DNA from 2 places in the Actinoallomurus sp. CA-142502 genome. Region 1 is predicted to be linked to the other one. Evidence: riboswitches for the same ligand, from Rfam matches in the RefSeq annotation. Region 1 holds a riboswitch; the other holds the start of a gene.
The links. A riboswitch is a leader RNA that binds a small molecule or an ion and turns the genes downstream of it on or off. The one in region 1 is predicted to bind S-adenosylmethionine.

Region 1 (7,084 bases):
CCCTGCTCGAGGCTGCGGTAACCATCAGCAAGGATGGCCGAATAGTGCACGAACACGTCCCTGCCACCGTCGACCGCGATGAAGCCGTAGCCTTTGTCCGCGTTGAACCACTTGACGGTGCCTTGTGCCATTCCTAACAACTCCCACCAGGGCAATTCCCGTGGTCATTCCCACGGCTACCGACTCGAGCCCGCCGGAGGCGCGGAACCCGACGGCCAGCACGGGTGCGCCGCGATGACCATCGCCGACCATACACACGGCTACGGTCCGTGGAACACCCTTTACCCAAGATGAACGGACGGCCGATCCTGGTCAATGTGAGTTTATAGAAATGGGAACTTCGGCACGGGCTAGTAAAAAATGCCCTGACGCGAGCGTCCGCCTAACCGCCGGCGACGGCAGGGATGATCGAGACCTGCGTGCCATCAGGGGTGGCGGTGTCGAGGCCGTCGGCGAATCGGACATCCTCTTCGCCGACGTAGACGTTGACAAAACGACGAATTTTGCCGTTTTCGTCAAGGATACGGGCGGCGATACCGGAGAAACTGGCCTCCAGATCCGCCACGACCTCACGCACCGTCGTCCCGGACGCGGTCACCTCGGACTCACCGCCGGTGTAGTTCCGAAGGATCGTCGGGATACGCACGCTGATCGAGCTCATACCAGGCCTGCCTTTCGGAAAGCGTCGAAGGTGGGAGCGATGTTCGCGGAGGGCTTGGCGATCGGCGCCACCGCGTCGAGGGTCTTCAGGCCGTCACCGGAGTTGATGAACACGGTCTCGGCGCCCGGGTCGAGCGCGCCCGAGGCCAGCAGCTTGCGCAGGGAGCCCAGCGTGACGCCTCCGGCGGTCTCGCCGAAGATGCCCTCGGTGCGGGCGAGCAGCGCGATGCTGTCCACCACCTCGTCGTCGGAGACGTCCTCGATGGCCCCGCCGGTACGCCGGACGGCGTCCAGGACGTACGGGCCATCGGCCGGGTTGCCGATCGCCAGCGACTTGGCGATGGTGTCGGGCTTGACCGGCCGTACGACGTCGTGCCCGGCCTTGAAGGCCGCCGCCACCGGCGAGCAGCCGGTCGCCTGGGCGCCGAAGACCTTGTACGGCTTGTCCTCGACGAGGCCCAGCTTGATGAGCTCCTGGAACGCCTTGTCGATCTTGGTGAGCTGCGAGCCGGAGGCGATCGGGACGACGATCTGGTCGGGCAGCCGCCAGCCGAGCTGCTCGGCCACCTCGTACCCGATCGTCTTGGAGCCCTCGGCGTAGTAGGGCCGCACGTTGACGTTGACGAACGCCCAGTCTTCCTGCTCGCCGGCGATCTCGGAGGCGAGCCGGTTGACGTCGTCGTAGTTGCCGTCCACGGTGACGAACGTGCCGCCGTACACCGCGGTCGTGACGATCTTCTGCTGCTCCAGGTTGGACGGGACGAACACCGCGCTGCGGATGCCCGCGCGCGCCGCCGCGGCGGCCACCGCGTTGGCGAGGTTGCCGGTGGACGGGCAGGCCAGCACCTTGAAGCCCAGCTCGCGGGCGGCGGCGAGGGCGACCCCGACGACGCGGTCCTTGAACGAGTGGGTGGGGTTGCCGCTGTCGTCCTTCACCCACAGCGTGCGGACGCCGAGCGCCTCGGCGAGGTTGTCGGCGCGGACCAGGCGGGTGAAGCCCGGCTCGGTGTTCGGGGTGTCGGCGACGTTCGACGGCACCGGGAGCAGGTCGCGGTAGCGCCAGATGTTGCGCGGGCCCGCCTCGATGCGCTCCCGGCTCACGCGGGAGTAGTCGTAGGTGACTTCCAGGGGGCCGAAACACTGCTCACAGGCGTAGCGTGGGCCGAGATCGTAGGATTCACCGCATTCGCGGCACGCAAGTGCGGTCGCGGGGCCGAGGTTTCGGACGGCGGTCTGCGACATGGAGCGAGGCCTCTCTCCTCATCTTTCTCGTGCCACCTTGGTCACGAGCCGGAGTTGGCACCTGTCCCGGGCGGCCTCGCATCTGATCGGCGAGTTGCGGCGCGGCTGCGCCGCACTGGACCGCGTGTCCGGGAGGGTTGCCGGGGCTTCGACGGGCCGGTCCCTCCACCCCTCTGGATGAGCTGTATTGAGTTGTATCAGGAACTGTATACGTGACTGACCGGTTCTTTGGCCAGCCCGCGGTCTCAGCGCGCGAGACGCAGAGACACATCTCACGCCACGGCGAGCATCCGTATGGTCACGAAACGGACAGAGGCCGACCTTCGGCGATTGCGGACGACGGCCGCCGGTTACTCTCCCCCCATGGCTGACACGCAGGTGCTCGTCGCGTCCAACCGTGGTCCGGTCTCCTTCTCCCTCGCCGACGACGGCGCACTCTCGATGCGACGCGGCGGCGGCGGGCTCGTCTCCGCGCTGGCCGAGCTGGACGGCGACATCCTGTGGGTCTGCGCCACGCTGTCCGACGCCGACCGTACCGCGGCGCGACGCGCCACCGAGGGCCGGCTGGACGTCCCCGGCATCGGCGCCGTCCGCATGCTGGACATCCCGGCGGGCACCTTCCACCGGGCCTACAACGCGGTCGCCAACTCCACGCTGTGGTTCGTGCACCACATGCTGTACGACACCCCGAACAAACCGCTCTTCGACGCGCGGTCACGCCGCGACTGGCAGTCCTACGAGGCCTACAACGCGGCCTTCGCCGACGCCCTCGCCCAGGACGCCGCACCGGGCTCGAAGGTCGCCGTGCAGGACTACCACCTGACACTCGTGCCCACGCTCCTGCGCGAACGCCGGCCCGACGTCAAGATCACACACTTCTCGCACACGCCGTGGGCGCCGCCGGAGTACTACCGGCTGCTGCCGGACGACATCGGGAACCAGGTGCTCGAGGGCATTCTCGGCGCCGACCACGCCGGGTTCCAGACCCGGCGCTGGGCCGAGGCGTTCCTCGACTGCTGCGCGGAGATCCTCGGCGCCGACGTCGACCGTGCGGCCCGTACGGTCACCCACCAGGGTCACGTCACCCGCGTCGGCGTGCACGGCCTCGGCGTCGACGGCGACGCCCTGCGGGCCCGCGCCGCCGAGCCGGACGTGACCGCCCGCGCCGCCGCGCTGCGCGAGCAGGTCGGCGACCGGCGGCTGATCGTGCGCATCGACCGCACCGAGCTGTCCAAGAACATCGTGCGCGGCCTGGCCGCGTACCGCGAGCTGCTTGCCAAGCACCCCGAGTGGCACGGCCGGGTGGTGCACCTGGCGTTCGCCTACCCGTCGCGGCACGACCTGCCGGAGTACCGGGAGTACACCGCCGCCGTGCAGCGGATCGCCGCCGAGATCTCCGACGAGTTCGGCGACGGCACGTGGGACCCGCTGATTCTGCAGGTCAACGACGACTACCCTCGCTCGCTCGCGGCGTACGGCCTGGCCGACGTGCTGCTGGTGAACCCGATCCGCGACGGCATGAACCTCGTCGCCAAGGAGGGCCCGACGCTGTCGAAGAACGGCTGTGCCCTCGTGCTGTCGGACCAGGCGGGCGCCGCCGACGAGATGTCCGACGACGCCATCATGGTGAACCCCTTCGACGTGTCGCAGACCGCGGAGGCGCTGCACCGGGCCCTGCTGATGCCGGCCGACGAACGCGCCGAACGCCGCAAGCGCCTCGCCACCGTCGCGACCGCCCTGCCGCCCCAGCGCTGGTTCGCCGACCAGCTCGCCGCTCTCGGCTGAGGTCCGGCGCCGGCCGTACGCCGCGCGCGGTCACCGCGTCCGCTGCGTCAGACTGAACCAGTTGCCCGAGTCGTCGCGCAGCACGGCCTCGATCCCGTACGGCCGCTCGGCCGGCTCCTGCAGGAACACCACCCCGCGTGCGGACAGCTCCTCGTACGCCTTGCGGCAGTCGGGCGTGTCCATCACTCCCGTGCTGAGCGCGCCCTTGGCGACCAGCTCACGGATCTGCTCGGCGGTGCCTTCGTCATGGCCCATGGAGCAGTCGGCCAGGATGACCTCGAAGTCCGGCTGGTCCGGCGGACCGACGGTGAGCCAGCGGAAGCCCTGACCCGCGCCGTCGAACTCTCCGCCCATCGTGATGTCGGCGCGCACCTCGAAGCCCAGCTTCTCGGTGTAGAACTCCCGGGCCCGCTCCTGGTCAAGCACAAAGATCGTCATGTGGGACATCTGGCTGATCATTGGCATTTCCCCTCGTCAGTGGCGGTTTCCGACGAGCCTACGAGTGGCCGGTGACCGGCGGCTTCTCCGCGATTGCTCCGCCCGGCAGCGGCCGGGACCAGGCCATGAGGAAACATCCGGGGATCGGCGGCCGCGCGCCGCGCTCCACGTGCCGCCGCCGGTACTCCGTGGGCGGGACGCCGACGAGCTCGGAGAACCGCGCGCTGAAGGAGCCCAGGCTGGAGAAGCCCACCAGGTGGCAGATCTCGGTGACCGTGAGGTTCGCGGCACGCAGGAGGTCCTGGGCGCGTTCGACGCGACGCCGGGTGAGGTAGGCGCGCGGCGTCTCCCCGTACGCCGCTCGGAAGGCGCGTGCGAAGTGGAAGCGGGAGAATCCGGCCGCGCGGGCCATGGCGTCGAGGTCGAGCGGCTCGGCGAACCGCCGGTCGATCAGGTCGCGGGCGCGCCGCAGATGGGCGACGGCCGGGACCGGGCCCGGCATCAGTTGTAGCCGTCGCCGAGACTCTGGCGGACCTGCTTGCGTGCCTCGTGGATGCGCGACTTCACCGTGCCCAGCGGCAGGTTGAGCTGCGTGGCGATCTCGGTGTACTCCAGCTGCGACACGTCGCGCAGCACCAGCGCCTCGATGAGGTCCGGCTTGCGGCGCTCCAGGTCCTCCATCGCGTCGAGGATGTCCACGCGCGAGCCGGCGATGACGCTCGTCCGGTGCGGGTCCGGCCGCTGGTCGGGCAGCTCACCGGCCTGTTCCATCGAGCGGCGCTTGAGCGACCGGTAGGTCGAACGCGCGGAGTTGGCCACCACGACGTGCAGCCACGTCGTGAACCGCGACCGGCCCTCGAAGCGGTTGATGTTGCGGGCGACCTGCATCAACGCGTCCTGGCAGGCCTCCTCGGCGTCCTGCCGGCACGGGAGGAACCGCGAGCAGTGCCGCAGCACGTCCGGCTCGATCACCCGCAGCAGTGCCTCGAGAGCCGCCCGATCACCCCCGGCGGCCCGCTTCGCCAGTTCTTCGGTCCGCTCGTCGTACGCCATGACCCGTCCTCGCCCTCAGCATCGCCCCGCATTGGGCATGATACGGGGGTGTCCATGCCTTCGGCCGTCGGCCGTTACCGAATCGATCGTGTTCTGGGATCGGGAGCCTTCGCCTCCGTGTGGCTCGCCCACGACGAGGTTCTCGATGCCCAGGTCGCGGTGAAGGTGCTGGCCGGCGGACTCATCGACGACCTCGACGTACGCAGCCGCTTCCTGGAGGAGGCCAAGATACTGCGCCGTGCCGACTCTGAACGGCTCGTGCGCGTGCACGACATCGGCGAACTCGCCGACGGGCGCCCCTACTTCGTCATGTCCTACGCCGACCTCGGCACCCTCGCGGACCGGATGCGCGACCGCGACCTGCCGGTGGCCGAGGCGCTCCGGCTGGCCACGGAGGTCGCGCGGGGCGTCGAGGTCATCAACCGGCTCGGCGTCATCCACCGCGACCTGAAACCGTCGAACGTGCTGTTCCAGTCGACCACGGACGGCGGTGAGCGGCTGCTGATCGCCGACCTCGGCCTCGCCAAGGCGCTCGCGCACGCCTCGGGCGCGTTCACCCTTCCGGTCGGCACTCCGGGGTACATGTCGCCCGAGCAGGCGCGGTTCGGCGGCGGCCTCGACGTCCGCGCCGACGTGTACGGCCTGGGCGCGCTGACCTATCACCTCCTCACCGGCCGCGCGCCGGGCACGGCGCCGGTGGCGGCGCCGCCGAGCGCGCTCCGGCCGGGCGTGCCGCCGGCCGTCGACGAGATCGTGATGCGGGCACTGGAGGCCGACCGCGAGCGCCGCTGGCCCACCGCGGAGGCGTTCGCCGCCGCGCTCGCCGGGCCGCTCTCGCAGGTGTCCGGCCGGCACCGCGCGCCCGGCCCGGCGTACGGCGACCGCGCCCCGGCCGGCTTCGACGACGACTCGACGGTGCGCGACCCCACGGTCTCCGGCGGACCGGGGTTCGACCACACCGTGGCCGACCCGACGACCGCCGACCCGTCGTTCCGCCCCGGTGGCCATGGACCCCCGCCCGGCGACGGCACCGTCCGGGTGCCGCCGCCGTACGAGCGGACGGCGCAGAACCCACGGCCCTACGTGGAGAGTTCGGTGGACGCGACGCGGGTGGACCTGCCGGTTTACCGGCCGGAGCCGGACGCCGCGCCCGCCGGCGAGGTGCGTACCGGCGACACCACGCGCGGCCGGGTGCTGGTCGCCGCCGGCCTCGCGGCGGTCCTCGTGGGCTGCGGAGGCGGCGCGTACGGCATCGCCAGGCTCACCGGCGTCAAGGCCACCCAGTCCGCCGGCAAGGACCAGACGACGACCGATGACGGCCTGGTGCCGGTCACCGACACGACCGGGCGGCTGAGCCTCCGCGTGCCGCCGTCCTGGAAGCTGCAGCGGGACCACAGCCACTGGCCCGTACAGGTCAGCGACGGCGCGACCGCGCCCGCGCTGCGCGCGACACCGGACTACGCCCAGTTCGTACGGGACGACGCGCGGGTCCCCGGCGTGTTCGCCGGGCTGACCCACGACCTGAACGTCAGGCTCCCGCCCGCGGGCCTCGGCGACCACTCCGCCAAGTGCACGCGCGGCACCTCCCGGGCGTACCGCCACGGCTCGCTGAGCGGCCGTATCACCCCATGGACCTGCGGCGACTCCATCACGGTCAACGAGGTCGGGCTGCGCGACTCCGGCGGCCGGTTCGCGCTGTGGGTCCGGGTGAAGCTGACCGGGCCGCCGGACATCACCCGGACCATCCTCGACAGCATCCAGACGAAGGGCTGATCAAATGCCGGCGCTCCCCCGGCCGGCCGACCTCTCCGGATCGCGTACGATATATCGGTAATAGCTCGGCCGGGAGAGAGACATGCGCAGACGATCGATGCACCGTGAGGAGCGCGCCGCGTTCGGCGGCTGG
Region 2 (7,084 bases), 6.8 Mb from region 1:
CTCGGGGTGTTCAGGTCGACCACGTCCTGGACCCGGTGCACGAAGCCGGCCACCCGGTCGTACGCCTGCTCCAGGTGCCACGCGACCTGGTCGTGCGGCACGACCTTCTGCATGATGGCGAACGGCCCGCGCGGCGCCTCCACCGGCCGGTCGGCGGCGGGTGCGGGCCGTGCCCCGGCCTCCTGCGCCGCCTCGGCGTCGCCCTCGCGGCGCGGCTCGCCGACGGACACCGGGGCCGCGGCGCCGCCGAGCGGCATCCCGCCCTCGGGCATGGGCGGGGGGATGTCCTCGGCCACCCGCTCCGGGCCGACGGCGGACAGCGCGCGGATCTGCTCCCCGGACAGGACCAGCTCGATCGGCGTGCCCGGGTTGACCGAGACGCTCCAGCCGTGGTCGGGCCAGCCCGCCACCAGCTCGGCGAAGGTCGGCATGACGAAGCCGGTCGTGCCGACCGCCGCCTTCATCCAGTCGAAGGACGTGAACGCGAGCACGGACGGCCGCCCGCGTACGGGAACGGCCGACCAGGGGAAGGACGGGTCGCCGGGCCGTGTCTGCACGGCGGGCGGCGTACGGCTCCAGACCGGCAGGAACACCGTGGCGTCCATGAGGACCTTCACGATCATGTCCGCGTCGCCGCGCACGTCGAACATCTGGCGTTCGGCGTCGCTCTGCGCCGGGAAGTCGCGGGCCAGCCGCGCCGCGGCGGCGGCGTCGACCTGCTCGGCCATCGGGGTGACGCGGTCGCCGGGGAGTGACGCGCCGATCGCGGTGCCGCCGTTGATGACCAGCTCCAGCGCCGGGTCCGGCCAGAACCGCAGCACCTTGGCGAGGTCGGACAGCACGAACGGATGACCGCCCATCGCGTCGCGCATCCGCCCCGGCCCGGTGTAGATCGGCACGGCGGGACGCCCGGAGGAGTCGTCGACGTACCACTGGAACCCGGGGCGTCCCGGCGCCAGCATCGAGTCGCCGCCCTCGACGACCGGCACCCAGATCTGGCGTACGCCGAGCAGGGTCCGCAGGAACTCCTCGCGGTCACCGCGCGTCGCGGCGTCCAGCAGGCTCCGCTCCTCTTCGTCGAGCGGCGTGAACTCGGCGTCGGGGGTGAAGTGCAGCACGAGCGGCGACGCGTCCACGTCGAGCGGCCCGTCGAGCGGCGGCGGCACGTCGTACGCCGGCGCGGGCGGCGGCGCGCCCTGCGCGGGCTCGGCCACCGGGTCGGCGACGCCCACCGGCACCTGCTCGACCGGACCCTGCTCGGCCGGCACGGGCTCGGCCGGTGCGGGCTCGGCGGCCAGAGGCTCGGCGGGTACGGGCTCGGCGGGTACCGGCTCGGCCGGTGCGGGAACGGGCGGCGGGGGAGCGGGCGGGCCGGACTCCGGAGCCGGCACGGGCTCGGGCGCCGGTACGGGCTCGGGCGCCGGCGTGGGTTCGGGCGCCGGAGGCGCGCCGTGCTTCGGCATGATCGGGATGCCGTCGTGCACGGTCGTCTCGAAGGCGTCCTCGGACGGTATGGCGTCCGGGTTCGCGCCGTTCTGCACGGTCGCCGGCGCCACCTGCTGAAGCGGTGCGGTCGGCGGCACCGACTCCTGCGGCGGCGCGGCCTCCTGGGCCGGGACGGGCGGCGCGAGGGCCGGGTCCGGAGCCGGGGCGTCGCCCACCGGCGGCGCCGGCGCCTCCTGCGCCTGCGGGGGCGGCGCGGTCTCCGCGCCGGGAGCCGCCGCGACGCCCTGCTGCGGCTCCTCGCCGGGAACCGGCGCGATGCCCGCGGTGAGCTGACCGATGAACCAGGCCGGCAGATAGCCCTCGATGGGCAGGCCGGAGTTCAACGCGAGCCACCACTCCTGGTCCGGCCACGTGCGGGCCATGTCGGCCAACGTCATGTGGACGAAGTGCTGGTACGCCGGGCCGAGGCACGCGCGCCCCGCCTCACCGGAGGTGTAGGCGAGCACCTGCGTACGGCCGTCGCGGGTGCTGGTCGGCCAGGTGAACGCCCCCGGGTCGGCCAGCACCGACTCGGCCTCGCCCGGCGGCAGCGGAACGAACAGCTCCGCGCCGCTCACGAGTTTGAAGTAGGTGTCCTGGTCGCCATCGCGCAGCGCGTCACGGAGCTGGTTTTCGAGCTGATTCGCTGGCTCCCACGCGTCGGTCAATGTCGCCACCCCCCGGAAGCTCGATAGCGGAGTGTCCACCGTACCCGGATGAAACCGGCGGTGCTGCGGAGTATGCCGAGTCCGGTGGGACGGCCCGGCGCGCTCCGGACATCTGGGTCGCCCTGTCGGTGCACTTCGTCGATGACATGCGACTTTCAGTGACCGAGCCGCCGCAGGGCGGTGAGCAACCGGTCGATGTGCTGCTCGGTCGTGCCGATGCCGAAGCTCGCGCGCAGCGCCGTTCCGTCACCATTCTCACAGTCGCCGGCGCCCTCGCCGAGCAGCCGCCGCAGGAACGGATGTGCGCAAAACTTTCCGTCACGGAGCCCGATTCCGTACTTTTCGGACAACTCGGTCGCGACGTCGCGTGCGCGGCGGCCCTCCACGACGAACGACACGATGCCGACGCGCGGGCTCAGGTCGCCCCACAGGGACAGCTCACGTACGCCCGGGATGGCGGCCAGGCCGGTGCGCAGGCGGGCCAGCAGTCGCTCCTCCTCCGCGATGAGCCGGTCCCAGTCGGTGAGCGCCTCGCACGCCGCCGCGAGGGCCACGACGCCGAGGACGTTCGGGGTGCCCGCCTCGTGCCGCGCCTCCGGGTCGGTGGACCAGACGACCTGGTCGCCGACGCTGGCGGTCGCGCCGCCGCCGAACAGGTACGGCTCGGCGGCGCGCAGCCAGTCGGCCCGGCCGACGAGGCAGCCCGCGCCGAACGGGGCGTACAGCTTGTGCCCGGAGAACGCCACATAGTCCACGTCGAGCGCGGTCATGTCGAACGGCCGGTGCGGGACGAGCTGCGCCGCGTCCACGGCGATGCGCGCGCCGTGCTCCCGCGCCACCTGGGCGAGCTCGGCGACCGGCCACAGCTCGCCGGTCACGTTGGAGGCGGCGGTGACCACGAGCAGGCGCGGTCCGGCCGGGGCGGAGGCCAGCGCCTCGTCGGCGGCGGCGACCGCCGCGGACGGCGAGACGGGGGCCGGCAGCCGGACGACCCTGCCGCCGCGCTGCCACGGCAGGAGGGTCGCGTGGTGCTCGGACTCGAAGACGACCACGGTGGTGCCCTGCGGCAGCGCGTGCGCGAGGAGGTTCATGGCGTCGGTGGTGTTGCGGGTGAACACGACCGCGTCGCGGCGCCAGGCGCCGACGAACGCGCGCACGGTGCTCCGCGCGCGCTCGTACCGGTCGGTGGTCACCTGCGAGGCGTGGCCCGCCCCGCGGTGGACGCTGCTGTAGTAGGGGAGGGCGGCGTCGATCGCCGCGCGCACGTTCTCGAGACAGGGCGCGCTCGCGGCGTAGTCGAGGTTGGCGTACGGAACGCTGCCGCCTGAGACGGGGACGGGAACGTCCTGACCGATGACCCGGAGGGGAGCGGGGGCGAGGTCGATGACAGCGGACGCAGGGGACATGCGTAACCTCCAGCGGAGTCCAGGGACCCGCGAAGGGGTCCGCGCTTGCCTGACACGGTCGTGCCGGACCTGGTCATCACCCGGGGCACCCCGCCACGGACGGAGGGTTGCCGGCCAGCAAGCCGGGGCTTGACGCTGGCGCTCATGACCTGACGGAGAGAATACAACACCCGCCCGACGCGCCCCGTTGACGGGTGCTTCGGGCGGGTGTGCGGTTCGCGGTTGGGTCAGCCGGACAGGTTATGGATCCGGTGACCGTGCCGCTGCAGGCCGCGCTGCTGCGTGCCACCGGTCGGCGGCGGGTCCGTCGGCGGCTCGCCGCCACCGCCGTTGCCGCCTCCGGGCGGGTCGACCGGCGGCGGCACCGGATCCGTCGGACCCGACGTCGGCGGGGCCGGCGGCCGCGACCCGGTCGGGTGCGGGCGCGGGTTGACCGGGACGGTCGTCGACCGGCCGCCCCCGCCGGTGTACACCGACGGCGCGCCGAACGACTTCGGCGGCAGGTGGAGCGCCTGGTCGGCCTGGACCACGTACGAACGCCAGATCCGCGCCGGCAGGTCACCGCCGTACGAGGAGTAGCCGGGGATGACCAGTGGCTTGTTGTCGCTGCGGAAGATGCCGACCGAGGCCGTGAGCTGCGGGATGAACCCGTTGAACCACAGCTGCTTGCCGTCGCTCGTCGTCCCGGTCTTGCCGGCGGCGTTCCGGTCGGGCAGCCCGGCGTTGGTGCCGGTGCCGGCGTCGACGACCTTCTGCATCGCGTACGTCGCGTCGCGCGCCACGGTCGTGCTGAACACGCGCTTGCCCGGCTCGGACACCTTGCGCGGCTTGCTGCCGGGAGCGGTGACCGACCTGATGACGTGCGGCGCGTGGTAGACGCCCTCCGAGGCGAACGTCGCGTAGCCCGCCGCCTGCTGCTGGACGCTGACGTCGGCGACGCCGAGCGGGAGCGTGGCGGCGTCCTTGTGCGGCTCCAGCTGCGCGGCCGGGATGCCGACCTTCTCCGCCATCGACACCACCTTGCCCAGGCCCACCTTCTGGCCGAGGTTGAGGTACGCGGTGTTGATGGAGTCCTGCGTCGCGGTGACGAGGTTCACCATGCCGAAGTTCTCGTTGTTGTCGTTCTGCAGATCGACCCCGGCGAAGCGCTGCGGCGAACTGCCGTCGACGTAGGTGTTGAGGCTCTCGCCGTCGGCCAGCGCGGCGGCCAGCACGTACGGCTTGAAGCCCGAACCCGCCTGGACCTTCGCGTCGAAGGCGTTGTTGAACTGCTGGTCGACGTAGTCCTTGCCGCCGTAGAAGGCGTTGATCTCACCGTTGTCCGGATCGATCGACACCAGCCCGGTCAGGATCTTCTTCGACGTGCCGGACGGCATGTTCTGCTTGACCGCCTGCCGCGCGGCGGCCATGAGGTCCTTGTCGAAGGTGGTCCGGACCTTCAGCCCGCCCATGTTGATCTGGTTGTCGGTGTAGCCCATGCGGCGCAGCTCGGCCTTGGCCTGGCTGACCATGTAGCCCTTGTCGCCGGCGTAGATCGATTTCTGCTTCTGCTTCGCCGGGGGAGGGAACTTCATCGTCGCGGCCTGTTGCTGGCTGATGGCGCCCATCTGGACCATGCCGCTGACGACGTACTGCCACCGCGCCTGCATGTACCCCTGGGCGCCCGGGATGGTGAGGTCGCCGGCGTAGGTCGGCACCTGGATCGCCGCCGCGAGGTAGGCGCCCTCCGCGGGGGTGAGCTGCTGCACGTCCTTGCCGTAGTACGCCTGCGCGGCCGACTCGATGCCGTACGCCTCGCGGCCGAAGTAGATGGTGTTGAGGTACTGCTGGAGGATCCAGTCCTTGTTCTTCTCGCGCGAGACCTTCAGCGCGACCATGATCTCTTTGAGCTTCCGGCCCGCGGTGCGCTGCTGGGACAGGCCGCTGTAGTAGTTGCGCACCATCTGCTGGGTGATGGTCGAGCCGCCCTGCATCGAACCGCCGGTCAGCGTCGCCCAGACCGCGCGCGCCGAGCCCTTCACCGAGACGCCCGAGTCGCTGTAGAAGCTGCGGTTCTCCGCCGAGATGACCGCGTCGCGCACCTGCGGGGGGACGGCCTTCAGGTCGATCGGGCGGCGGTCGAAGTCGCCGGTGCGCGCGATGACCGTCTTGCCGTCGTTGTAGTAGAACACCGACTGCTGCGCCTTGGCGGTGGGCTGGGCGGAGCTGGGGACCGGTGTCATCAGGTAGACGACGATGAAGCCGATGATGGGCAGCAGCACCAGGACGCCGAGCACGTACGCCGCCCGCCGCGCGTACTTGATGCGGCGGTCCTGCGGTTTCTTGGTCTTCTTTCCCGCCTTGGCGGGCTTTCCCGGCGCGTCCTTGGAGGCGGCGGCCGCGAGGCGTACGCCCCCGGGCTCGTCCGCGTCCTCGTCGGCCTTGTCGTCCTCGGGCGGGATGATGACCGGCTTGGTCGCGTCGGCCGGGGCGGGCTCGTCCGTCGATCCGGGGGAGGGGGTGTCGCCCGGAGGGGGCGTCGCGGCCGTGGCGTCGTCGCCCTTTTCGCCGTCGTCGTCGGCGAGGTCGCGTTCGGACGTGTCGTCGTTCCGGTCGGCTTCGTCGCGCTCGTCGTCCGTGTCGCGCATACCGGCGACCGGGATGTCGCGGGCGGTGGTCGCCGCGCCGCGGACAGGAGTCTCCTCGGCGGCCGGGTCGGCGTCGCTCACGGGCGTGTCGTGCGCCGTGTCCTCGGGGTCGTTCGTGTTCTCCGTGACCTCGTCACCGCGCGTCGCCGCGGCGTCCTCGTCCGGCTCGCGTCGCGAGCCGCCGCCGTCCGCGGACAGGTTCGCGTCACCGTTATTTACTGGCTTGTCAGACATTTCGGGCTCCCCAGCCCTTGATGACGTCGTTGATGTCGCTCATCCATCCCCCGTGACCTGCCGGAGTTCACGAAACTGCCCAAAGGGGTTCGGCTGATCGGTTCAACCGTGTTGGGTGTCCGGGGTCTTGACGATCCTAAGCCAAAGAGACTAAGGATTCCGTTAGGCACCGGCCACCGTCGCGCCGCGCGGCCGGACCTTATCCCGCGCTCTCGGCATCACGCCCGCTCTGCGGCGAAGACGGACGCCGAGCTCGGAATTCCTCGTACGCGGATCGGTCGAACGAGCCCGCGAGAGGAGCGAGCACGGCCGCGGCCGACAGCGCGGCCGCGTCGGCGAGGAGGCCGGGCCACGACACCGCGCCCCCGGCGGCGACTCCCGCCGCGAGCGCCGCCACCACCGCGTCGCCCGCGCCGGTCGGGTTGCCGGACACCCGCCGCGGCGGCGCGGCACGGTGCACCCCGCCGGCGGTGACGGCGAGCAGCCCGTCGGCGCCCAGCGACACGACCACCGCGGACGCCCCCAGCATCCGCGCACCGGCCACCGGGTCGTCGGTGCCGGTCGTCCCGGCGAGCTCCTCGGCGTTGGGCTTGACCGCCCAGGCGTGCGGCGCCGCGCGCAGCAGGGCCTCGCCGGACGTGTCCACGATCACCGGGACGCCGCG

Region 2: linked by a shared signal. The riboswitch ahead of ACQEV1_RS41515 (aminotransferase class V-fold PLP-dependent enzyme) and the one ahead of thrC (threonine synthase) in region 1 are both predicted to bind S-adenosylmethionine.

The regions. Positions count from the first base shown of each region.
Region 1 is NZ_JBNJMY010000001.1:2,131,000-2,138,083, reverse strand. It holds gene ACQEV1_RS10440 (cold-shock protein) at 1-131, opposite strand, end outside; gene ACQEV1_RS10435 (MoaD/ThiS family protein) at 383-661, opposite strand; gene thrC (threonine synthase) at 658-1,902, opposite strand; SAM riboswitch class I at 1,918-2,086, opposite strand; gene ACQEV1_RS10425 (alpha,alpha-trehalose-phosphate synthase (UDP-forming)) at 2,266-3,687, shown strand; gene ACQEV1_RS10420 (VOC family protein) at 3,718-4,125, opposite strand; gene ACQEV1_RS10415 (helix-turn-helix domain-containing protein) at 4,184-4,627, opposite strand; gene ACQEV1_RS10410 (RNA polymerase sigma factor) at 4,627-5,178, opposite strand; gene ACQEV1_RS10405 (serine/threonine-protein kinase) at 5,233-6,951, shown strand; gene ACQEV1_RS10400 (PadR family transcriptional regulator) at 7,034-7,084, shown strand, end outside.
Region 2 is NZ_JBNJMY010000001.1:8,902,148-8,909,231, reverse strand. It holds gene ACQEV1_RS41520 (SseB family protein) at 1-2,162, opposite strand, end outside; gene ACQEV1_RS41515 (aminotransferase class V-fold PLP-dependent enzyme) at 2,309-3,559, opposite strand; SAM riboswitch class IV at 3,596-3,709, opposite strand; gene ACQEV1_RS41510 (transglycosylase domain-containing protein) at 3,787-6,420, opposite strand; gene ACQEV1_RS41505 (1-phosphofructokinase family hexose kinase) at 6,620-7,084, opposite strand, start outside.